Regions from separate parts of the Bacillus sp. JZ109 genome, predicted to be linked through region 2. Evidence: riboswitches for the same ligand, from Rfam matches in the RefSeq annotation. Region 2 holds a riboswitch; each other region holds the start of a gene.
The links. A riboswitch is a leader RNA that binds a small molecule or an ion and turns the genes downstream of it on or off. The one in region 2 is predicted to bind S-adenosylmethionine.
Positions count from the first base shown of each region.

Region 1 (5,895 bases), 1.9 Mb from region 2:
TAAAGGCGAGCTGCCTTTATTCGAAAAAGCGCAGTCGCTGCAGGAAGAACTCATGATGCTTATGCCTGAAGAGCCTGGAAGCGGCGTCTTAGAGCAGGAGAAATATATCGTCAAGCAAGCCAAAAAAATTGCGTTGTTTGCTGCCGGCCTAGCCGCGCAAAAATACGGAAAAGCGATCGATCGTGAGCAAGAAATTCTCGTGAACGTAGCGGATATCGTCAGCAATGTATACGCAATGGAATCAGCCGTGCTCAGAACGGAAAAGGCCATTGCCGCACAAGGCGCCGAAAAAGCAGCGCAAAAGGTGCTGTACACAGAAATTTTCGTTCAAGAGGCCTTTAACGAAATTGAAGCGCATGCGAAGGAATCCCTTATCGCAATGGAAGAAGGAGATTCACTCCGCATGATGCTTTCCGCTCTGCGCAAGCTGACACGCGTAACGCCTAAAAACGTGATTCAGAAAAAACGCGAGGCGGCGGCAGGCATTTTTGAGGCTGAGAAATATACTGTCTGATTGGCCAAGAGCTCCGCATGCGCGGAGCTTTTTTTAAGAAGCACTGTTTTAGGTTTTTAAAACAAACTGTGTTAAAATAACCTCGATTATTTTATTGAGGGGGAAGAAGATGTCGTTAACTTTTTACTGGTACCCTAAATGCGGAACGTGCCGCAAAGCAAAGAAGTGGCTTGAAGAGCATGGAAAAGAAATAAACGAAATACATATTGCTGAGCAGCCGCCAAGCAAAGAAGAATTAAAAGCGCTTTATGAAAAAAGCGGGCTGGATCTCAAGAAATTTTTCAACACGAGCGGCATGAAATACCGCGAGCTCAATCTCAAGGAAAAGCTGTATCACATGTCAGAGGACGAACAGCTCGAGCTGCTGGCTTCAGATGGTATGCTGATCAAACGCCCGCTTACAACAGACGGCGAAAAAGTGACTGTCGGATTTAAAGAAGACCAATTTGAAGAAAACTGGGCTTAATGTAAATTTTTTTTGAAAAGTGTGGTATCTTCTTATTGTAGTGCTGTAAAAAATGGAGGGATTCAATTGAGCATACCAAAAGATTTGCGTTACTCAGGAGAACACGAGTGGGTAAAAGTTGAAGGAGAAAAAGCCAGAATCGGAATTACGCATTTTGCCCAGTCCGAACTAGGCGACATCGTGTTTGTCGAACTTCCTGAAGTGGGCGCTGAAATCAAAGCGGACGAGCCATTCGGCAGTGTTGAATCCGTTAAAACGGTATCTGAGCTTTATGCACCGATTAACGGAACGGTTGTGGAAGTAAACGAAGATCTTGATGACAGTCCGGAATTCGTCAACGAATCTCCGTACGAAAAAGCATGGATGATCGTCGTTGAGCCATCTGACGCTTCTGAAATTGAAAAACTGATGACAGCAGAGCAATACGAAGAGATGACACAAGAAGACTAAAACAGGATAGCCGTAAAAGCAATTGGACACGCTAACGTTATGGGAGGTGTCCAATATGGCTTTCGACAAACAAAAGCTCGATGTCACCAATGACGTGACAGGCCGCTTTCAAAATGGCCGGCTCTCGTTATATCATGATAATGAGATGATCGGCCAAATGACAAGCATGAATGAATATGAGCTTAAGTCCGGTTATTCCTTTGAAAATGAGAAATTTTATAAGACAGCCGATGTGGTCTCTGGAGACGACGCAAAATATGTAGATTGTGACTACGAAAACGGCTGGTGTTAATGTTGGCGGTGAATTTCACTGCCTTCTTTTACAATCTGAACGTTTCAAATTTGACGCGGCAGGTGAACAAGATGAAGATGGATGAGCTGGAAAAGGTTATGATTGTCGAGGGGAAATCAGATAAAGAGAAAATCGAAAGCGTCCTGAATGAACCGGTGCGCATTATCTGCACAAACGGAACAATCAGCCAGCTGAGGCTCGAGGAATTGGCTGACGAGCTTTATGATAAAGACGTCTATATATTAGTTGATGCTGATGAATCAGGTGAGAAATTGAGAAAACAGCTGAAGCGTGAATTTAATGAAGCCTGCCATCTCCATATCGACAGAGCCTATAAGGAAGTAGCGGCTGCGCCCAGGCACCATATCGCTTCTGTATTGTGCGTGCGAATCTGAATGTCCATACTATTTTTCTTGAAAGAAAGTCCCGAGGTGTATAGCATGAAAGAACTCCAAGAACACGAACTTGATCACATTGAAGATGATGTGTACCTTCTATATTTATATACTCCGTTTTGCGGCACCTGCCAGCTTGCAAGCAAAATGCTGACAGTGGTGAAAGAAATGCTGCCGGATGTCGCCTTCTATCAAAACAATGTCAATTACTCTCCGACATTCGCAAAAGCGTATCAAATTGAAAGCGTCCCTTGTTTTCTGCTGTTTAAAGGCGGAAAGGTGGTCGAAAGAGGATATGCATTTCATTCCGTTTCTTATTTATATGAGCTGATCAAACAAAAATCATCTTCCGCATCCCATTTATGACATATTTCTCAGCATATCCAATGAAATTGTCGTTCGTTTTATAAAGGGGTTCTTGCGACAAAGAGAGAAATGTGTATGTATGACCAACAAATAGGAGGTTGTACATATGGAGAAAGCGGAAGTTTTAGAAGATGAGTATCAGCATCTGTTTTTAAAACCCCTTTTGAATGCCTCAACATTGCTCATTACCTTCCAAGGAGAAGCAGAAGCCTTAACCGTCTCAATAAACGAACAGGGAGAAATGAAAAAAGTTTCTCCGCCCCAAACGTCCAACCTGACCTTTTACGGAAACCAAACGGAAATTATTGATTTATTGCACGGAGACATTTCCCTTCAGCACCTGATTCAGAGCGGAAGCCTCAAAGTAAAGGGGTCATTCAGGGCCCTGTTAAAACTGGAAGCCATTCTCTGGCTGACAAATGGATTTTTTCAGAGGATTTTAAAAAATTAAAAAATAATAAATTATTATAATAGTAAAAGTTGACATCATTTATTTTATTGACATTTAATCATTCGCCGTGCTATTCTACATTAAGAATTTCCGGACGAAAAAGACTATATATTTCTCTTATCAAGAGAGGTGGAGGGAAGTGCCCTATGAAGCCCGGCAACCATCAACGCTGTTGAAATGGTGCCAATTCACACGAAGCGTTCAGCTTTGAAAGATGAGAGAAAGGCATTTTATATAAGCCTTTCTGCTCAAGTGTGCAGAAAGGCTTTTCTTTTGCAGAAAAAACCGGAAGATTTCTTAGAATAGTGTTAAGGCAGGTGATTGCTTTGATCAATCTTCAGGATGTTTCAAAAGTTTACAAGTCGAAACATGGAGATGTCAATGCTGTCCAAAACGTCTCGCTTTCCATTAAAAAAGGTGAGATTTTTGGAATTATAGGATATAGCGGAGCTGGTAAGAGTTCCTTAATCCGTCTGCTGAACGGCCTTGAGAAACCAACCTCAGGAACCGTGGAAGTGGCGGGAACCAAGATTAATGAAGTAAATGGACGCGGTTTAAGAAAAGCACGCCATGAGATCAGTATGATTTTCCAGCATTTCAATTTGCTTTGGTCGCGGACTGTCAGAGATAATATCATGTTTCCTTTGGAAATTGCCGGAGTGAAAAAGAGCGAGCGGATCAAGCGCGCCAATGAACTGATTAAACTGGTAGGTTTAGAAGGAAAAGAAAAATCTTATCCGTCTCAGCTGAGCGGCGGTCAGAAGCAGCGTGTGGGAATTGCCAGAGCGCTTGCAAACAATCCGAAGGTTCTCCTTTGTGACGAAGCGACATCAGCATTAGATCCGCAAACGACAGATTCAATTCTGGATCTATTGTCCGATATTAATGAAAGACTCGGTTTGACGATTGTGCTGATTACGCACGAAATGCATGTCATCCGCAAAATCTGCAACAGAGTCGCCGTCATGGAAAACGGCAAGGTGGTCGAAGAAGGCGAGGTTCTCGATGTCTTCAAAAATCCAAAGGAACAAATGACAAAACGATTTGTTCAGCAGGTGACAGAGCCGGAAGAAACGAAAGAGACGCTTCAGCACCTTCTTGATGATACAGCATCAGGAAAAATGGTTCAGCTCACATTTGTCGGTGAGTCAGCTGAACAGCCTTTGATTACAGAGATGATCAGAAACTTCAATGTCAGCGTCAATATTCTGCAAGGGAAAATTTCGCAGACGAAGGATGGGGCTTACGGTTCACTGTTCATCCACATTGACGGGGACGAGGAAGAAGTGCAAAACGTGATCCGATTCATTAATGACAAACAGGTGAAAGCAGAGGTGATCACGAATGTTTGAAAAATACTTCCCGAACGTTGATTTAACTGAATTATGGAACGCGACATATGAAACACTTTATATGACGCTGATTTCTTTACTGTTTGCTTTTGTCATCGGGGTCATCCTCGGCTTGCTGCTCTTTCTGACGAGCAAAGGAAGCCTCTGGCAGAATAAAGCGGTCAACTCTGTGATTGCGGCCGTTGTTAACATATTCAGATCGATTCCGTTCCTTATTTTAATTATTTTACTATTAGGTTTTACGAAATTTTTAGTCGGCACGATCTTAGGGCCAAACGCCGCATTGCCGGCGCTGGTAATCGGCTCGGCACCATTTTACGCGCGCCTTGTTGAAATCGCGCTGCGTGAGGTGGATAAAGGTGTGATTGAAGCCGCTAAATCAATGGGCGCGAAAACGTCTACGATTATTTTCAAAGTGCTGATTCCGGAATCAATGCCTGCTCTTATTTCTGGCATTACGGTTACTGCCATCGCTTTGATCGGCTCAACGGCAATTGCCGGAGCCATTGGTTCAGGAGGCCTTGGAAACCTTGCGTACGTAGAAGGATATCAGTCTAATAACGCTGATGTTACCTTCGTTGCTACTGTGTTTATTTTAATCATCGTGTTTATTATTCAAATCATCGGTGATCTAATAACAAATATTATAGACAAACGATAAGGGAGGATTTACATTGAAAAAGCTATTTTTGGGTGCATTACTGCTTGTATTTGCAGGAGTCATGGCTGCCTGCAGTTCGAATAACGGCGCTGAATCTGGCAAGAAAGAAATTGTCGTTGCGGCAACAAAAACACCGCATGCGGAAATTTTAAAAGAAGCTGAACCATTGCTGAAAGAAAAAGGCTATACGCTGAAAGTGAAAGTGCTTAGTGATTACAAAATGTACAATAAAGCTTTAGCTGATAATGAAGTGGACGCGAACTACTTCCAGCACATTCCTTACCTTGAGCAAGAAATGAAAGAAAACACAGATTACAAACTTGTGAATGCCGGCGCTGTTCACTTAGAGCCATTCGGTATTTACTCTAAAACATACAAATCACTGAAAGACCTTCCAGACGGTGCGACAATCATTCTGACAAACAACGTTGCTGAACAAGGACGTATGCTTGCAATGCTTGAAAACGCTGGATTAATCACTCTTGATTCTAAGGTAGAAACAATTGACGCAACATTGAAAGACATTAAGAAAAACCCGAAAAACCTTGAATTCAAAAAAGTGGCGCCTGAATTAACGGCAAAAGCATATGAAAACAAAGAAGGAGACGCGGCCTTCATCAATGTAAACTATGCGATCCAAAATAAATTAAATCCTAAAAAAGATGCAATTGAAGTAGAATCAACGAAAAACAACCCATACGCTAACATCATCGCAGTAAGAAAAGGCGAAGAAGATTCTGCAAAAATCAAAGCGCTGATGGAAGTTCTTCACTCTAAAAAGATCAAAGACTTCATCGAGAAAAAATACGACGGAGCTGTGCTTCCTGTATCTGAATAAGACTGAAACCCCGGATGAGAAATCCGGGGTTTTTTTCGCGTATTTTCCTAAAAGCTGTTCATAATAAAAAGGAATGTTAAACAGATGGAGGGATTTTCTTTGAATCAAGA
Region 1 covers NZ_CP096388.1:874,056-879,950, forward strand. The annotation lists gene fadE (acyl-CoA dehydrogenase FadE) at 1-514, shown strand, start outside; gene M1D94_RS04420 (arsenate reductase family protein) at 624-980, shown strand; gene gcvH (glycine cleavage system protein GcvH) at 1,047-1,430, shown strand; gene M1D94_RS04430 (YusG family protein) at 1,486-1,722, shown strand; partial or broken gene M1D94_RS04435 (toprim domain-containing protein) at 1,800-2,161, shown strand; gene M1D94_RS04440 (thioredoxin family protein) at 2,163-2,483, shown strand; gene M1D94_RS04445 (SCP2 sterol-binding domain-containing protein) at 2,590-2,934, shown strand; SAM riboswitch class I at 3,049-3,155, shown strand; gene metN (methionine ABC transporter ATP-binding protein MetN) at 3,261-4,286, shown strand; gene metP (methionine ABC transporter permease MetP) at 4,279-4,947, shown strand; gene metQ (methionine ABC transporter substrate-binding lipoprotein MetQ) at 4,961-5,785, shown strand; gene M1D94_RS04465 (carboxymuconolactone decarboxylase family protein) at 5,870-5,895, shown strand, end outside.
Region 1: another riboswitch for S-adenosylmethionine. It lies ahead of metN (methionine ABC transporter ATP-binding protein MetN); the one in region 2 lies ahead of metI (cystathionine gamma-synthase/O-acetylhomoserine thiolyase).

Region 2 (5,895 bases):
CTGCTGCAGGGCTTGGTCAACTGGGAATTCTTTCTCATCGATGCCTTCTTCATAGAGTGCTTTTTTGATATATTGTTCCCGCTGCCACTCCATTTTCAGCAGATGCTCACCGTTCCATTTAGCAGAATTAGAGTGATACAAGATCTTATAAAACAGACTGTGGAATGTTCCTGTCACAATTCTTCTGACTTTTGCCGGCTGTAATCCGTACTGGTTCGCCATACGCTCTTTCATTTCAGCGACAGCTTTTGTTGTAAAGGTGACAAGCAGCATATTTTCAGGCGGTATGCCTAAGTGTTCGATCATGTGGGCGGCACGGGCTGTCAGCACCCGTGTTTTTCCGCTCCCCGCACCTGCAAGCACGAGGAGCGGGCCCTCTGTTTCCGTGACAGCTTTCAGCTGATCCGTGTTTAAACCGACAGACGGAAAAAGGCTCGTATCGGGTTCTATTGTTTTTGGCACAAATGGTGTTCCTGGTTTAATGCTTCTAGGACGGTGCCATTCTGTAACAGCTGGGGACGGGTCAGCGGCGATCGCTTTTCCCTTGGGTAAACGAATCACACCAGATTCCTGATCATCTTCTTTTTTCCCCTCTTTAGAGGGCTTCGGTTCGCACGCCTCCTCACATGCCGGAAAATCGCCTGGCTGGCGATGGATAAACTCTGGCGGATCGGCGATGTTAAGCCGTAACAAAACGGGCTTTCCGCAATGAGAACAAAATAAATGTCCTTTTATTCCCTCTTCAAAGAGGAATTGATAATGTTCTCTCGAATATGTATGTAAATGTATGATTCTATCATTCAGTCGGGCGCATTTCAAAAAGGGGTCCTCCCAATCAAAAGGTGTTCATTACAGACAATGACTATCATATCAAAAGAAATGTGTTTCAAAAAGTAAGTTTAAGGGAAAAGAGACATCAGAGGGGTGGGTATTGTATGATATATGCAGGTCAAATTCAGAACCAGCAATACGCTCAATATGCTAATAGAACGATTGGACATAAGCAGGATTATGCCGGAACCGAAAAAATCAGCTATGTCCCGTTTCAGCGGGTATACAAAGAACTGGAAAAGCAGCAGGAGAATCAAACGGCAGCTGAAAGAAAAGTAAACGAGATGAAACGTAAGCGCTCTCTTTATAAGAGATTGCGAGAAAAAGGAATGGGCACATATATTAATCGATATGTATAAAAAACCGTTCATACCAGAGAACGGTTTTTTTATATGCAGTAAAAATCCGGATCTCAAAAGATCCGGATGCGTTCAGTCCTTCATCATTTGTAAGTGCGGAATGCCGGCATCGAGGAATTCTTTTTCAGAAAGCACGCGATACCCGTGTTTCTTGTAAAACGGCACAGCCTGTGTTTGCGCGTTTAAAATGAAACCGGAAGCGCCTCCGTCTGCCGCGGCTTTTTCGAGCGCTTTCATAATGATGCCGCCGACACCGGCTGAGCGGTGGCTTTTCAGTACGCAAATCCGCTCTAACTTGCCGTAGCCGTCCTTCATGCGCCATCTTCCGGCACCGACAGGCTTTTCACCGTCATACACGACGATATGCTCTGACTCATTTTCAAGTTCGTCAATTTCTTCTTCAGCAGGCACGTTTTGTTCTTTGACAAAGACTTCTTCTCTTACATAGAATGCATCTTTCAGTTGTTCTTCATTTTTTGCGATAACTGCTTTCAAACATTATTCTCCTCTGCCTAGCAAGAAGGTTTCATATACTGTCCACGATCCGTTTTCCAACTGGTAGAGCAAGTGGAAACGGTCAACGATTTCTTCATGCGACACTTCCTGCATTTTTAATTGTCCCAGCACATCTGAATGCTCATCGTCGGAAAGATTTTGGCCGACCGTCACATGCGGAACGAAATTATATTCCTGTTCTCCTGCCAACACACCGGTGTATAGCTTTTCATTGAGTGTTTTTAACTCTTCCGTCGGTTCTGCTTTGATGTAAATGACATTATTGACAGGCGCAAATGAGCTGTATTTTGTCATTTTGAGAACGAGTGGGTGGGACTCTTTTGCGATGTTTCTTAAATGTGATACGAGCTGATCCGCTTTCTCCTCCGCGCATTCAAAGGATGCTCTCAGCGTCAAATGAGGCGGGATCAGAGAGTAGCTTGGGTCATAGCGCTTTCTGTAAGAGTTTGCAAGGTCTTGGAGCTTTTTTGATGGAAATAAAACGATTCCGTATTTCATATTATGTCCCTCCTGGAAATAAAGTATGATAGAGTGTTAAAGCATTTTTTTCAGCGCCGGGGTGATGAGCGGCTGCCAGTATGTCCATTTGTGGTCTCCGTCAAATGGCTCGAAATCATAATCGGAAAGCTTTTTCTCCAGCAGCTGTTTCAGCTCCCGGTTCGGTTCTGTAAAGTCCAGAATGTTCCCGTCTGTCGTGTGGACGTCAGTTTCTTTTGTTCCGATTTGGTGATAAATAGAGAGGTGTTTGATATCGTCTGACTGTTTTACGGCTTCTAGTACGTGTTTGTCAACATAGGGAGACTGCATGATGATGTTGCCAAACATATTCGGATAATCAAGCGCTGTCATAAGTGACACGGTTGCTCCGAGCGAATCACCGATCAGCGTTCGGCCGTAACCGATCTGATAGGTTGGATACTCATCATCTGCAAAAGGAACGAGCTCATGGGCGATGAACCGTTTATACGCCGAAAATTTTGAACCCTCCGGATGATAGGTGTTTCTGCGCTCTTTTACATCCTTATAGGGAACACCGATAATAATGCACCGGTCTATTTCGTGTTTCGACAGCAATTCCTCAACCTGTCTGCCGATTCTCCCCAGCCTGAAATAATCGTGGCCGTCCTGTGCGATAATGACATGGTATTTATAAAGCGGGGAGTAGTTGGACGGCAGATAAACAAGCAAGGTCATTTCCTCGTTAAGCTCTTTTGAAAAGAATTTCTTTTCTTGCACTGTGCCGTTTTTCGGTGCCATAAAAACATTCCTCCAGGACATCACTATACTTTCTTGCATTTTCAATTATTGTACCATGAATTATTAGAAATTTCTCTCTTTAAACGGTTCGGCACACGAAGAAAAAAGTGTTGAAATAAACTGTGAATTGCGCTAATATAAAACAATCAGAAAATTGAAATCGATATTTCTTATCGTGAGAGGTGGAGGGACTGGCCCTTAGAAACCTCAGCAACCGGCTTGTTTTGCATGTGCAAAGCGCCAAGGTGCTAAATCCAGCAAGCGTTTTTTATGCTTGGAAGATAAGAAGAAGCGTTAAACCCCTTCTTCTTATGAAGAAGGGGTTTTTATTTTGAAAAGGGAAGGTGTCAGCTATATGTCACAGCACGTTGAAACGAAATTAGCCCAAATTGGGAACCGTAGCGATGAAGTCACGGGAACAGTGAGTGCTCCTATCTATTTATCAACAGCATACCGCCACAGAGGGATCGGAGAATCTACCGGATTTGATTATGTCCGCACAAAAAATCCGACACGCCAGCTTGTTGAGGACGCGATCGCTAACTTAGAAAACGGCGCGAGAGGGCTTGCCTTTAGTTCGGGAATGGCTGCTATCCAAACGATTATGGCGCTGTTTAAAAGCGGAGATGAACTGATCGTTTCATCGGACCTATATGGCGGCACGTACCGTTTATTTGAAAATGAATGGAAAAAATACGGATTGACTTTTCATTATGATGATTTCAGCGATGAGGACTGTTTACGCTCTAAGATTACGCCGAATACAAAAGCGGTGTTTGTGGAAACGCCGACAAACCCCCTCATGCAGGAGGCGGACATTGAACATATTGCCCGGATTACAAAGGAGCACGGTCTTCTGCTGATTGTAGATAATACATTTTATACACCGGTCTTGCAGCGGCCGCTTGAGCTGGGAGCTGACATTGTCATTCACAGCGCAACCAAGTATTTAGGCGGGCATAACGATCTGCTTGCTGGACTTGTCGTGGTGAAGGATGAGCGGCTCGGAGAGGAAATGTTTCAGCATCAAAATGCGATCGGCGCCGTCCTGCCGCCATTTGATTCGTGGCTTCTGATGAGAGGAATGAAGACGCTGAGCCTCAGAATGCGTCAGCATCAGGCAAACGCGCAGGAGCTTGCGGCGTTTTTAGAAGAGCAGGAAGAAATTTCGGATGTGCTGTATCCCGGAAAAGGCGGCATGCTGTCCTTCCGTCTGCAAAAAGAAGAATGGGTCAATCCGTTTTTAAAAGCACTGAAGACCATTTGTTTTGCAGAAAGCCTCGGCGGGGTGGAAAGCTTTATTACATACCCTGCGACCCAGACGCACATGGATATTCCTGAAGAGATCCGCATCGCAAACGGGGTGTGCAATCGGTTGCTGCGCTTTTCTGTCGGTATTGAACATGCGGAAGATTTAAAAGAGGATCTAAAACAGGCATTATGTCAGGTCAAAGAGGGAGCTGTTTCATTTGAGTAAACACAATTGGACGCTGGAAACCCAGCTCGTGCACAATCCATTTAAAACAGACGGCGGAACCGGGGCGGTCAGTGTACCGATTCAGCACGCCTCGACTTTTCACCAATCTTCATTTGAAGAGTTCGGGGCATATGATTACAGCCGCTCTGGCACGCCGACAAGAACAGCTCTCGAAGAAACAATTGCCGCACTGGAAGGCGGAACAAGAGGATTTGCTTTCAGTTCAGGCATGGCTGCCATCTCAACAGCATTTTTACTGCTGTCACAGGGTGATCACGTTCTTGTGACAGAAGATGTATACGGCGGAACCTTCCGTATGGTGACAGAGGTGCTGACCCGGTTTGGCATTGAGCATACGTTTGTCGACATGACGGATCGTAATGAAGTGGCGCGGAGCATCAAGCCGAACACAAAGGTCATTTATATGGAGACGCCATCAAATCCGACACTTGGGATTACGGATATTAAAGCAGTTGTTCAGCTTGCAAAAGAAAACGGCTGCCTGACCTTTCTGGACAATACATTTATGACACCGGCACTGCAGCGTCCGCTTGATCTCGGCGTGGATATTGTACTTCACAGCGCGACAAAATTCTTAAGCGGACACAGCGATGTGCTCTCAGGTTTGGCTGCTGTCAAAGATGAAGAGCTTGGGAAGCAGCTGTATAAGCTGCAAAACGCGTTCGGCGCCGTCCTTGGCGTGCAAGATTGCTGGCTTGTCCTGCGCGGATTAAAAACGTTGCAGGTCCGTTTAGAGAAAGCGAGCCAAACAGCCCAGCGGCTTGCGGAATTTTTCCAGAAGCATCCGGCGGTGAAGCGCGTGTATTATCCGGGACTGGCTGATCATCCCGGCGCTGAAACCCATAAAAGCCAGTCAACGGGAGCGGGCGCCGTGCTATCTTTTGAGCTTGAAAGCAAAGAGGCCGTTAAGAAGTTAGTCGAGAATGTGTCACTGCCGGTCTTCGCTGTCAGCCTTGGCGCCGTGGAATCGATTTTGTCCTATCCGGCAACGATGTCTCACGCGGCAATGCCTAAGGAAGAGCGTGAAAAACGCGGTATCACTGATGGCCTGCTCCGTCTGAGTGTGGGCGTCGAACATGCAGACGATTTAGAACACGATTTCGAACAAGCGCTGAAAGAAATTGCTCCAGTTGCGGTTCGTTAAAAAAGAAGCCGGGGATGGCCCGGCTTCTTTTATTATTGTTCGTCATCAGGATTCAGAATCGCGAGGACTTGATGATCCTCCCAAACGCCATTAATTTTTACATTTTTTCGGGCGATGCCTTCTTTATGAAATCCCGCTTTTTCTAAAACACGCATGGACCCGAGATTACGGGGCATCACACCGGCTTCAATCCGATGCAGTTTCAATTCGTGGAACGCATAATCAACAACCAATCTGACTGCCTCTGTCATAATGCCCTTTCCATTATGGGCTTTGTCTAAAAAATACCC
Region 2 covers NZ_CP096388.1:2,821,030-2,826,924, reverse strand. The annotation lists gene M1D94_RS14905 (ATP-dependent helicase) at 1-819, opposite strand, end outside; gene M1D94_RS14900 (hypothetical protein) at 936-1,190, shown strand; gene M1D94_RS14895 (GNAT family N-acetyltransferase) at 1,263-1,685, opposite strand; gene M1D94_RS14890 (YjcG family protein) at 1,689-2,204, opposite strand; gene M1D94_RS14885 (esterase family protein) at 2,241-2,963, opposite strand; SAM riboswitch class I at 3,131-3,251, shown strand; gene metI (cystathionine gamma-synthase/O-acetylhomoserine thiolyase) at 3,319-4,440, shown strand; gene metC (cystathionine beta-lyase) at 4,433-5,605, shown strand; gene M1D94_RS14870 (GNAT family N-acetyltransferase) at 5,638-5,895, opposite strand, start outside.

Region 3 (5,895 bases), 710 kb from region 2:
TAGCTGTGTATCCCCGCCCCCTGCTATAACCTTAGCATCTATTGAAAGGCCTAATTCGGATGCATATTCATTTGCTATCGTTCCAATTGCTGTTCCCGCTCTTACAAGAGGCGGAAGGATAGATGGAGAAAAGCCGAATATGTCGCACATCTCTTCTGACCAAGTGTTTTGCTTCACATCAAACAGCAGGGTTTCTGTTGCCTGTGATGGTTCATATGTTAATATTCCGCTCAGTTGGTACGTCACCCAATCACTGATGCTAGTAAAGCTTGCAGTCTTTTCCCATAAAGAGGGCTGGCGCTGTTTTAATCCATAAAGCTTGAGCGCGGAAAAAAGTGCGGTTGGCAGGCGGCCTGTGCGGCTGTATATCTCTTCCCGATCGGGAATGCTCGCCTCCCACTCTCGACCGCGGTTATCGATGTTCGGCAGCCCAAGAAAAGAATCGCCGTTTTGATCGATCAGAACAATCCCCTGTCTTTGACTCGTCGATGTCAAACCAATGATGTCAATATCACACGAACGGGATAGCACACGTTTTGCCAAATTCATCACCTGCTTCCACAGCACCTGAGGAGAAAAATAACGGCTGTCCGGGTAAAGCGTCTCTGTGGAATACACGATGTCCTCCCGTTCAACTGTTAGAACACTGCCAGTTACACTCACGACCGCTACCCTCGCATTGCCTGTGCCAATATCAAAAACGAGATAGCCTTTTTGTTTTTTCATTCTGTTAGCCTCCTTTCTTATACCCCTGTTTTCAGTTCGTCCTTGTTATACATTGTCGGAATATTAAGAGTTTTTTCACCCTTCCACTTTTTGAGGGCTTTATTCAGTATCGTCACGTGATGATCCTCCACTTCAAATGTTGCTCCAGCGAGATGCGGTGTTGCCAGAACATTAGGCAATGAAATCAATTCATAATCTGATTCCTCTGGAGGTTCATGATAAAAAACGTCTAATATCGCACCTCTGATTTTATGTTCTTTTAATACAGATAAAAGATCTTCACGGTTTACAACAACTGCTCTTGAAGTATTGACGAAAATCGCACTCTGTTTCATCAGATCAAAATACTTCCGATCAATAAGTCCAAGTGTTTCCTCAGTACGAGGCAGATGGACAGAAACGATATCACTGTCTGAAAACACCGTTTTAAGAGATACTTTTTCATACAGCGGATGATCGTCTTGAATGAATGGATCGTAATACTTTATTTTACAGTCAAACGCAGTCAGCAGTTTTGCAATCCTTTGACCAACCGCCCCGAACCCAATCATGCCAACCGTTTTTCCTGTTAATTCATTTCCTTTAAATTTGACATAAGCCTGCAGGTAATCACTGTTCCACTTTCCATCCTTCAGCCATTGATTCGAGGCGCTGGTATGGCGCAGAAAGGAAATCACATTTCCAATAAACATTTCAGCAACGGCTTGTGCATTCCGCCCTGGTGTATAAAAAACAGGTATGCCTCTTTTTGAGGCAGCTGCCACATCCACATTGGAGGGCATTCCCCTGCAAACACCGACAAATGAAAGTTCGGGAACAGAAGCAAATACGCTGTCTGTTACCTGATCAAGTTCAGTAATCAAGCCTGTCGCATTTGTTGCTTTTAGCAGCTGAATGAGTTCATCCTCCCGATATGCCCGGCCTTGTTCCTTCCAAGATTGATAAGCAACTGAGTCAAACAAGTTTTCTAGCTCTTTTCGTCCTTCTTCGTTGTACGGTGCTGTAACCAAAACCGTCATGGTGCAAAACATCCTTTTCATCGTATTTTTTCATAAAAAAAATCTCTTTCCGCAGATGGAAAGAGATTCATATATAGGCGCGCTCTGTTACAGGCAGACGCCGGTATAAACCTTGCTTTCCTATCTTTCAAGCTGACGCTTGCTGGAATTGGCACAATAATGTTGCCGAGGTTTCATAGGGCCAGTCCCTCCACCTCTCTGGATAGAAAATGTTGAGTATGTAATTTTCAGAATGAAGAATACGTTTATCATAAAGAAGTCTCAGATTGATGTCAATCTCTTTTTTCAGAATTGACGTTATCATCCGAAATGTTATAATTCTTACAAAATATCTAACTAGAGAGAGGAACTGGGCCATGAAATCTTTTGCCACACAACAAAACGGCATTTTCAAATCCGTTTGCTCGCTGGACTGCCCGGATCAGTGCGGATTGTTAATACATAAAAAAGACGGGAAAATCGTAAAAATGCAAGGAGACCCTGATCATCCTGTCACAGCCGGAAACATATGCAACAAAGTCCGGAATATGACGGAGCGCATATATGATGAAAAGCGGCTGACTACACCGCTCAAACGAACAGGTGCGAAAGGCCAAGCGATATTTGAACCGATTTCCTGGGAAGAGGCAATCGATACGATCACCTCCCGCTGGAAACAGCTGATTGATGCAGAGGGAGCTGAAAGCATACTTCCTTACAGCTTTTACGGAAATATGGGGAAATTGACAGCTGAAGGAATGGACCGCCGCTTTTTTTACCGCATGGGGTCAAGCCAGCTTGAACGGACGATTTGCAGCAAAGCGGGATCTGAAGGCTATAAATATACAATGGGCATAAGCGCGGGAATCGATCCTGAGGAAACCGTTCATACAAAACTATTTATTTTTTGGGGAATCAACGCGGTCAGCACAAATATGCACCAAATTACGATCGCCCAAAAAGCGCGAAAACAAGGTGCCAAAATTGTCGTGATCGATGTGCATAAAAATCAAACAGGACGTCTTGCAGATTGGTTTATCCCAATAAAACCGGGAACCGACAGTGCACTTGCTCTTGGCATCATGCACATTTTATTTAAAGAAAACCTTCATGATGAAGCATTTCTGTCCGAGTACACGGTTGGCTATGAAGAGCTCCGTGAACACGTGAAACAATATGATCCTGAAAAGGTATCGACGATCACCGGTGTCAGTACCGAAGATATTTACCGACTGGCAAAAATGTACGGGAAAACCTCCCCTTCTTTTATCAGAATCGGAAACGGACCCCAGCATCACGATAACGGCGGGATGATTGTAAGGACGATTGCCTGTCTTCCGGCGATTACCGGCCAATGGCTGCACACAGGGGGCGGCGCAATTAAGCATAACAGCGGAATTTTAGAATATAACACAAATGCCTTGCAGCGGCCCGACTTATTGAAAGGGCGCACCCCGAGGTCGTTTAATATGAATCAGCTTGGCAGGGTGCTTTTGGAAACAGACCCGCCGATTCGCTCTCTATTTATTTACGGAACGAACCCTGCCGTCGTCGCGCCCGAAGCAAACAAAGTCAGACATGGATTACTGCGGGAAGACTTGTTTACTGTGGTTCATGATTTGTTTTTAACGGAAACGGCTGCATATGCGGACATTGTACTGCCTGCAACATCCGCTTTTGAAAATACTGATTTTTACACCTCCTACTGGCACCATTACATTCAGCTTCAGCAGCCGGTGATTGAGAGATATGGGGAAAGCAAGTCTAACACTGAGGTTTTCCGATTACTGGCTGAAGCCATGGGATTCACAGACCAGGAGCTTAAAGATTCAGATGAAGAATTAATCCGCCAGGCGCTTGACCATCCAGATAATCCACATTTGGCAGAGATTGATTACGATGCACTTGCTAAGCATTCATTTATGAAAGCGAAACGCGAAAAGCGACTGTTTCCGGGCGAACTTCCAACGCCAAGCGGAAAAATAGAATTATATTCAGAACAAATGAAACAAGACGGCTTCCCTGCTTTACCGACATATACACCTCTTGTAACCGATAATGAACATCCGTTTATGTATGTTCCGGGGCCAAACCATAATTTCTTAAACTCAACATTTTCCAATAATGAAAAACACATCAAGCTTGAAAAGACGCCAAAGCTCTTTATCAACACAAAAGATGCTGAAGAGCTCGGAATCGTTGATGGGGCACCTGTACGAATTTGGAACAGCCGGGGAGAATGCCAGCTGACCGCTGCAGTTGGAGAACAAGTGCTGCCAGGTGTCGTTGTCAGCCAAGGATTATGGGCGGATGAACAAGGAAAAAAACAGCTTGTAAACGCGCTAACCCCAGACCGATTGTCCGATATGGGCGGCGGCGCCACCTTTTTTTCAGGACGCGTGCAGATTGAAAAGGTTTGAAAAAATAATGAAACCCCTAGTATGCCAAGCCCGTATAACATAACATCGACATAATGGAGGCATACACATGGACGTTTTTTTAGGAATTGGTATTGCTTTGGCTGGATATTTTATCGGTGAAGGCTTAAAGCAGATGAACCATCCAAAAGCATATGAAAAAAGTGATACCTTGCTTATAAAAGAACGAGATATTTACTTTTACATCGGACATTTTTTAGGAATAACGACAACTGAGGCAAAACAGTTAGCCGGAGACATGACAGACCTGCCTTACATTAAAATCAACGGGAAAAAGTATGTGCAAAAACAAAGTTTAATAGAATGGATATTTGCATTAGTCAAAAAGCAACAGGATGAAGTTAGTATTAAGAAAAACGGGATTTGCTAGTTGTTTAATGGAAAACATTTGAAAGTAAAGGCTTGCTTCAAAAGCAACGCCTTTTTAATCATAATAAAAGAGAGCGTTTACATATTTATTTCTCCTTTGCCCGATGATGCTTTTCGAACACCTTGATTGCTTCTAAAGTCGTTTTCAAGCTCTTCTAGAGTACGACCTTTTGTTTCCGGCAGATACTTTTTCACGTAAAGAATCGCAGAAGCCCCCAGAACAACGAAGACGAAGAACGTTGACGACATCCCCAATTGATCTAGTAACACAGGAAACGTTAAGCCGATAAGAAAATTCATCATCCAAAGGAAAAACACTGAAATCCCCATTCCGAGCCCTCGCAATCTGAGCGGGAATATTTCTGAAATCATGAGCCACGTAACCACGGATACCGCTGACTGCTGAAAAGCCAGGAACGTAATTGTCAGGCCAATCACGATAAACGGCAGCACGGGAGTTCCTTGAAGTGTGATGGAACAAATCGCTATAAGCAAAATAGAAGCTGTTGTGCCTGCAAGTCCTGTAAGGAGAAGAGGCCGCCTCCCGACTTTACCTACAATCCAGATGCCGAATGTACAGGCTATCACTGAAATAACGCCATTTCCAATGTTTGCGACAAGTGCTGCGTCTCTGGCAAAACCAGCTTTCTGCAAAATTTGCGTGCCATAGAACATAATGGAGTTAACACCGGTTATTTGCTGCACTACAGCGATTCCTATTCCAAGACCTACAAGTCGGCGAATCCATGGGACTGACAAGTCTTTCAGTGTCGCCCGATTTATTTCAGTCTCTCGATTGATTGAAGCTTTGATTTCAGTCAGCTCAGCTTTGGCACAATTTTCTTCCCTTACATACTTAAGAACTCTGAACGCCTCCCCCACCTTCCCTTTCGATGCCAGCCAGCGCGGGCTCTCTGGTACAATAAGCATCCCGAACCACAGAAAAATGGCCGGCAGTGTTGCCAAGATAAGCATAAATCGCCAAACGTGCGCATATTCACCCATTGATGTACCAATGACTGCATTACATGTAAATGCAAGAAGCTGACCTAAAATAATCATCAGATCGTTCTGAGTAATTGTTTTGCCCCGCTGTTCCGCTGGCGACATTTCAGCTAAAAAGGCCGGTACCGTGACAGATGCTGCCCCTACTGCAAGACCAAGTAAACTTCGGCAGATTATCATAACAGATGTGTTTGGTGCGAACGAACAACCAATCGTAGCAATTAAAAACAAGAAAGCTAGATTTAAGATGGTTTTCCGCCTGCCAATACGATCTGCTAACCGTCCTCCAGCCAGGGAGCCAAATGCGGCTCCGAAAAGGAGGGAACTTGTGATGAGACCTTCGGTGAAGGGAGTTAGAT
Region 3 covers NZ_CP096388.1:2,106,426-2,112,320, reverse strand. The annotation lists gene M1D94_RS11340 (FGGY-family carbohydrate kinase) at 1-726, opposite strand, end outside; gene M1D94_RS11335 (2-hydroxyacid dehydrogenase) at 744-1,766, opposite strand; SAM riboswitch class I at 1,863-1,954, opposite strand; gene M1D94_RS11330 (molybdopterin oxidoreductase family protein) at 2,102-4,144, shown strand; gene M1D94_RS11325 (hypothetical protein) at 4,212-4,532, shown strand; gene M1D94_RS11320 (sugar porter family MFS transporter) at 4,610-5,895, opposite strand, start outside.
Region 3: another riboswitch for S-adenosylmethionine. It lies ahead of M1D94_RS11335 (2-hydroxyacid dehydrogenase); the one in region 2 lies ahead of metI (cystathionine gamma-synthase/O-acetylhomoserine thiolyase).

Region 4 (5,895 bases), 130 kb from region 2:
GCATCCTGAGTGTTCTCAGGATGTTTTTTTGGTGTCGGAGCATGCGGGGCGGGCACAGATTTTTGATAAAACGTCAGAGAAGCGATCACAGCGTTTAAAGCCTGCAAAAGTTACAGATGAAGGGGGCGGCTGGCTCGGTGTCTGCCAAGCTGAATTCCGGCGCGCATGATTGCTGTTTTGTATTTGCACAGGGCATAGCGCTACTTGGAGAAATAACAAGGACCAGGCCGCGCATGCCTGATCCTTTTAATATTCTTTCTTATTGGCGAAGTTCCGCCATGCTTGAAACGGGGATAAATGCTCTGTTAGTGTCACTTGATAAAAGGGGATCGATCTTTCTTCAGCAGGTTTATCAATTTCTTTATAAATGAATGAATCATCAAACCCGGCTTCGGCAGCGTCTGTGTGCTCAGCTGCATAGAAAACGGCTTTAGGCCGGGCCCAGTAGATGGCGCCCAAGCACATTGGGCATGGTTCACAGCTCGTATACAAAATGCAGTCATCAAGCTGGTATGCTCCTAGCACCTTACAGGCTTTTCGAATAGCTGTGACTTCCGCGTGGGCAGTCGGATCATTGCTTGTTGTGACGTTGTTCTGTCCCTCTGCAATAATGGCTCCGTCTTTCACGATAACGGCTCCAAAAGGCCCGCCGATTCCTGCATTCACTCCTTCACATGCGAGAGTGACAGCCCGTTTTAAGAACGTTTCATGATTCATCCCAATCCCTCCTGTCAATAGAGTGTTATTAGTATAGCCGAAAAGAATGCAAAGAACATTCTTAAAAAAGTGCAAAATAAACAAAGTAATTGGGGGATTTGCTAAAATAAGAAACTATTGTGGCTGTATTATAGAAAAAAACCATCTGCCAAATGCAGATGGTTTTTTCAAATTATACTAGCTGTGTCTGCTGTGCTCTTGCCTGTTTTGCAGCTTCAACCATGTTTTTCAATGCTGCAACCGTTTCTTCCTGCTGTCTTGTTTTCAATCCGCAGTCTGGATTTACCCAGAAGCGGTCAGTCGGACAGACGGCAAGCGCATCAACGATAATATTGTACATTTCTTCAGTTGACGGCACACGAGGGCTGTGAATGTCATATACACCAAGGCCAAGCCCTTTCAAATACGGGTGGTTTTTTAAGTAATCTAAAAATCCTCCGTGGCTTCTGCTATGTTCGATTGTAATCACATCGGCATCAAGATCATTGATTGTATCAACGATATCTTCGAAGTTGCTGTAGCACATATGTGTATGAATTTGTGTCTCGTTTTTCACGGAAGAAGTGGTTAATCTGAAAGCTTCTGCCGCCCAAGTCAAATACTCATCCCAATCGCGGGTTTTCAATGGAAGGCCTTCACGCAGCGCTGGTTCATCGACTTGAATGATTTGAATGCCTGCGTCTTCAAGCGCTTTAACTTCTTTGCGAAGGGCAAGCCCGATTTGGAAGGCGATTTCTTTCCTCGAGATGTCGTTTCGAGGGAAAGACCAGTTTAAGATTGTAACCGGGCCCGTCAGCATTCCTTTTACATGCTTGGAAGTCAATGACTGTGCGTAGACTGTGTCTTTCACTGTCATCGGTTCAATAAATTCAACATCTCCGTAAATGACTGGCGGGCGGACACAGCGTGAGCCGTATGATTGAACCCAGGCATATTTAGTGAAGGCGAAACCGGCCAGCTTTTCACCGAAGTATTCGACCATGTCTGTCCGTTCAAATTCGCCGTGAACAAGGACATCAAGCTCCAATTCTTCCTGAATATCAATCCATCTTTTTGTTTCCGCATTGATAAAGTTTTGATACTGTTCATCGGACCACTCAGCTTTCCGCCATTTTTGGCGTGCGCTCCGCACTTCAGCAGACTGCGGGAAGCTGCCGATCGTTGTCGTCGGCAAAAGCGGAAGGCCGAGAGATTCATTTTGCAGGGCTAAACGTTCTTCAAACGGAATCGGGCGCTTGAAGTCTTTATCAGTTAATTGCTCAAGCTCTTTCTTTTGTTCAGAATTGGCGCCTGTTGCAAACTGTTTAAGCGCCTGGATATCAGCCTTAGCCTGCTGAATCTCTTCGCTGATCGCCGCTTTTCCTGATACTAAGCCTTCTTTCAAAGCTGTCAGCTCGGCCAGCTTTTCTTTTGCGTAGGATAATCCGTTCAATAGGTCTTTTTCCAAATGCTCATCAGGGTGTTTCGCTACCGGAACATGCAGCAGGCTGCTGGAAGGCTGAATCCACAGTTCATCAACTTTTGCAATGCTGAGAATATCAAGAACGGCATCGAGACGCTCTTCAAGGTCCGCTTTCCAAATGTTGCGTCCGTCGATAACACCGGCTGCCAGCACTTTGTCTGTCGGAAAGCCATGTGTTTTAAGCTGTTCCAGGTTTCTGCCTTTGTCGTGAACGAAATCAAGGCCAATACCCTGAACCGGGTAAGAGATCAGCTCTTCATAAGCATCAACAGAATCAAAATACGTCTGCAAAAGCACATTCAAGGATGAAAGCTCACTTGTAATGCTTTCAAATAATTCTTTTGCACCGCGGACATCTTCACTAGAGGCGGTAACGAGCGCCGGCTCATCGATTTGAACCCATTTTACGCCTTCTTCTTCAAGCTCTTTCAATAGCTGTACATATAATGGCACAAGGCGTTTTTGGATCGCTTTTGCTTCAGACGGTTCATAGCCTTTAGCAAGCGTAACGAACGTATAAGGGCCGACAATCACAGGCTTTGTTTCCACACCGTATTCCTGTTTGATCCGGCGATAATCTTCGAGTTGTTTGTTTCTTATCAGACGGAACTCAATGCTCTCGTCATATTCCGGAACGATGTAATGGTAATTTGTATTAAACCATTTTGTCATTTCACTAGATACGGCGTCTTTGATTCCGCGGGCGATAGCGAAGTATGTATCGGTAGCGTCAGTCAAATGTCTGAAACGTTTTGGGATCCAGTTGAAGCTGACTGCTGTGTCGAGTACATGGTCATACTGTGTGAAATCAGAAACAGGCACAACATCAATCTGCTGGTCAATTTGTGTTTTTACTGCTGATAAAAATAGTTCGTCGATTTGCTTCAAAAACGTATCTTTATCAGTACTGCCTTTCCAATACGCTTCAAGTGCTTTTTTCCATTCCCGGTTCAGTCCGATTCTCGGAAATCCTAAATTCGATGTTTTGATGGTTGTCATTGTTTCTCCTCCTTTATATGTAAAACACTCTCTTTAACCCGCGGATACAGGCTGCTAAGAGGTTTTCTCACAACAAAAAGCCTCTTTCCCATGAGAGAAAGAGGCTTTTCTACGTAAAACACTGCCTCTCTCATCTCTCAGACACAATCTGATGGAATTAGCACCGTGCCTTATGAGACATCAGTCTCGGCGCGAAAAGCAGTGCGCCCCATTTCACAATGGTATTACGGTCGGTTGCTGTTGGGGTCAAAAGGCCAATCCCTCGCCCAACTCTCGATAAGAGAAAATGTTATTAATTTTTTGAAAAGTTGAATCATTTGTTGGTAATCTTAACAGTAATTCAAATTCATTGTCAACATAGAATTGAAATATTTATTTACATGATGTGGTGTATATTATATAAGAAAAATAATCTTATAGGGTCAACAAATGTGATTGCTCTGCTTTTTCTGCGAGCTCATCAGGAGCTGTTAAATACAGGAAGCCATTGCCTGCCAGCGTTTTTGCAATATCAAGAGGAAGTGTCCTGCGGATTAGCTGTGCGAAAACCTCAGATTCAGAAAGCTTTCTTTGAAATGATTCTTCTTCATAGCTTTTGATTAAAGCAAGCGCACCGCTGACATGAGGGGCAGCCATTGAAGTGCCGGTCAGCTTACCGTACTTCTTGTTGGGAAGGGTGGATAAGATGTTTTCTCCTGGTGCCACAAGGTCAATCTCTTTATTTGCGTTAGAAAATTCTGATAATTCTCGCGCTACAGAAACAGATCCAACTGCAATCACTTCATTATAAGCTGCGGGGTAGGAAAGCTCTTCTGTGCGTTCGTCGCCGTCACCTTCATTTCCCGCTGCACAAACGACAAGCACTCCGTTTTTCACTGCGTTTTTCACTGCTTCTTTTAGCTCTGGCACATCGCTTGGCCCTCCAAGGGACATTGAGATGATGTCGACTTTCTGTTCCACCGCGTAGTTGATGCCGTTAATTATCCATTCGTATTGTCCGCTGCCGTTCTCGCCGCCAAGAACCTTCACAATCAATAGGCTTGCCTCAGGCGCGACTCCGGCAATGCCTCCGTTTGAATCATTAGCTGCAATTGTTCCGGCGACGTGTGTGCCGTGTCCGTTGTAGTCGGAAATCGCATCTTCCTTGCCGCCGTCGTCATCCGTGAAGTTCTTTCCGCCGATGATTTGATTTTTTAAATCAGGGTGGCTTGTGTCGCAGCCCGTGTCTAATACAGCAACTTTAATATTTTTGCCTTTTACCCCTTTTGCCCACATTTCTGGCGCCTTAATCACTTTAATGCCCTCAGGAAGCTCGTTTACATCCATGATCTGCTCATTCGTCACATACGGGATCAAGCGGATTTCACCATTCATAAAAAAGCCCTCCTTTTTTATGCTTGCAAGTGGATTCAAGGGTGTTGCCTCATATTATATGAAAAAAGCAAGCGCTCGGACAGAGCCATTTGAAGCATTTTGAAAAAATAGGATACACACCAAAGAATTAGTAATCTTCAAAATATTGGATGGCTTCAACATGTATGACTGGGATTCAACTGTAAGTCAAGTTATAATAGTGTTGGGGAAAGGAGCAGTGTCATGAAACTGAATGAAAAATTATATGCATTTTTTTCAGAGCATGTGGAACAAATGGCCGAGGAATGGATTGAAACGATGGAGGAAAGTGATCCGAATTCGCTTTACGCCCTACATAATGCAACAGTAACGGAAGAATTGAAAGAGCAGGACAGAGAGTTTTACCGGCATCTGAATTACATGTATGTTTTACCGGAAAAACAATTTCTCGAAGAGTTTCAAGAGTGGGTCATTGAGCTGACCAACGATCAAAAACATCTCGACACACCGGTTCAGTATGTCATTCGGGAGTTTATGAGAAACAGGAGATTATATACGAAGTATTTTGAGAAGTTCGCAGAAGAAAATGAATCAGCGTTTGAACCGGGAGAGAAGCAAAAATGGGCAGATTTGATTGTAAAAGTATTTGATTTCACCATTTATACATTCGTTGATCACGCTGAAATGAATGCCAAGCAGCAATTAAACGCCCAAAGAGAAATGATATTGGAACTAAGCTCACCTGTCATTACCCTGAGCAAATCAACAGCTCTGCTGCCGCTTGTCGGTGACATTGATACCGAACGGGCGAAGTTTATTCTGGAAAACACGCTTCAAGCTTGTGCGAAAAGACGTGTGGAGCATCTGTTAATCGATCTGTCAGGTGTTGTTGTGGTGGATACGATGGTGGCGCACCAGATCTTTAAATTGATTGAGGCGCTTAATCTGATCGGTGTCCGGTCAACCCTGTCAGGAATCAGGCCTGAAATTGCGCAAACTGCTGTACAGCTGGGGATTGACTTTTCGAATATTACCATTAAAACCAACCTTGCCCAAGCATTAAACTATCATCAATAAAAAAATCCGCTATCTGTGATAGCGGATTTTTTATGATGCGAAACATAAAGATACGAGAAAGGATCCCGCGAATAATAAGAGGACGAGGCAAAAGAACACCCAGTCGCGCCGGTTCACGCTCAATGTCCTGTAGTATGTCCGGTTTCTGCTTCCTGTAAATCCTTTCGATTCCATCGCAAGCGCTGTCCGTTCCGCTTTTCTGATGGCGCTTGCCAATAGCGGTATGGTATATCGTTTTAACGCACTGATTTTATTCATGATGCCGCTCTCCGCCGCTCCTCCTCTGA
Region 4 covers NZ_CP096388.1:2,692,168-2,698,062, reverse strand. The annotation lists partial or broken gene M1D94_RS14155 (hypothetical protein) at 10-198, shown strand; gene guaD (guanine deaminase) at 247-717, opposite strand; gene metE (5-methyltetrahydropteroyltriglutamate--homocysteine S-methyltransferase) at 890-3,178, opposite strand; SAM riboswitch class I at 3,306-3,461, opposite strand; gene isp (serine protease Isp) at 3,593-4,552, opposite strand; gene rsbRB (RsbT co-antagonist RsbRB) at 4,775-5,608, shown strand; gene thiX (HMP/thiamine ABC transporter permease ThiX) at 5,639-5,895, opposite strand, start outside.
Region 4: another riboswitch for S-adenosylmethionine. It lies ahead of metE (5-methyltetrahydropteroyltriglutamate--homocysteine S-methyltransferase); the one in region 2 lies ahead of metI (cystathionine gamma-synthase/O-acetylhomoserine thiolyase).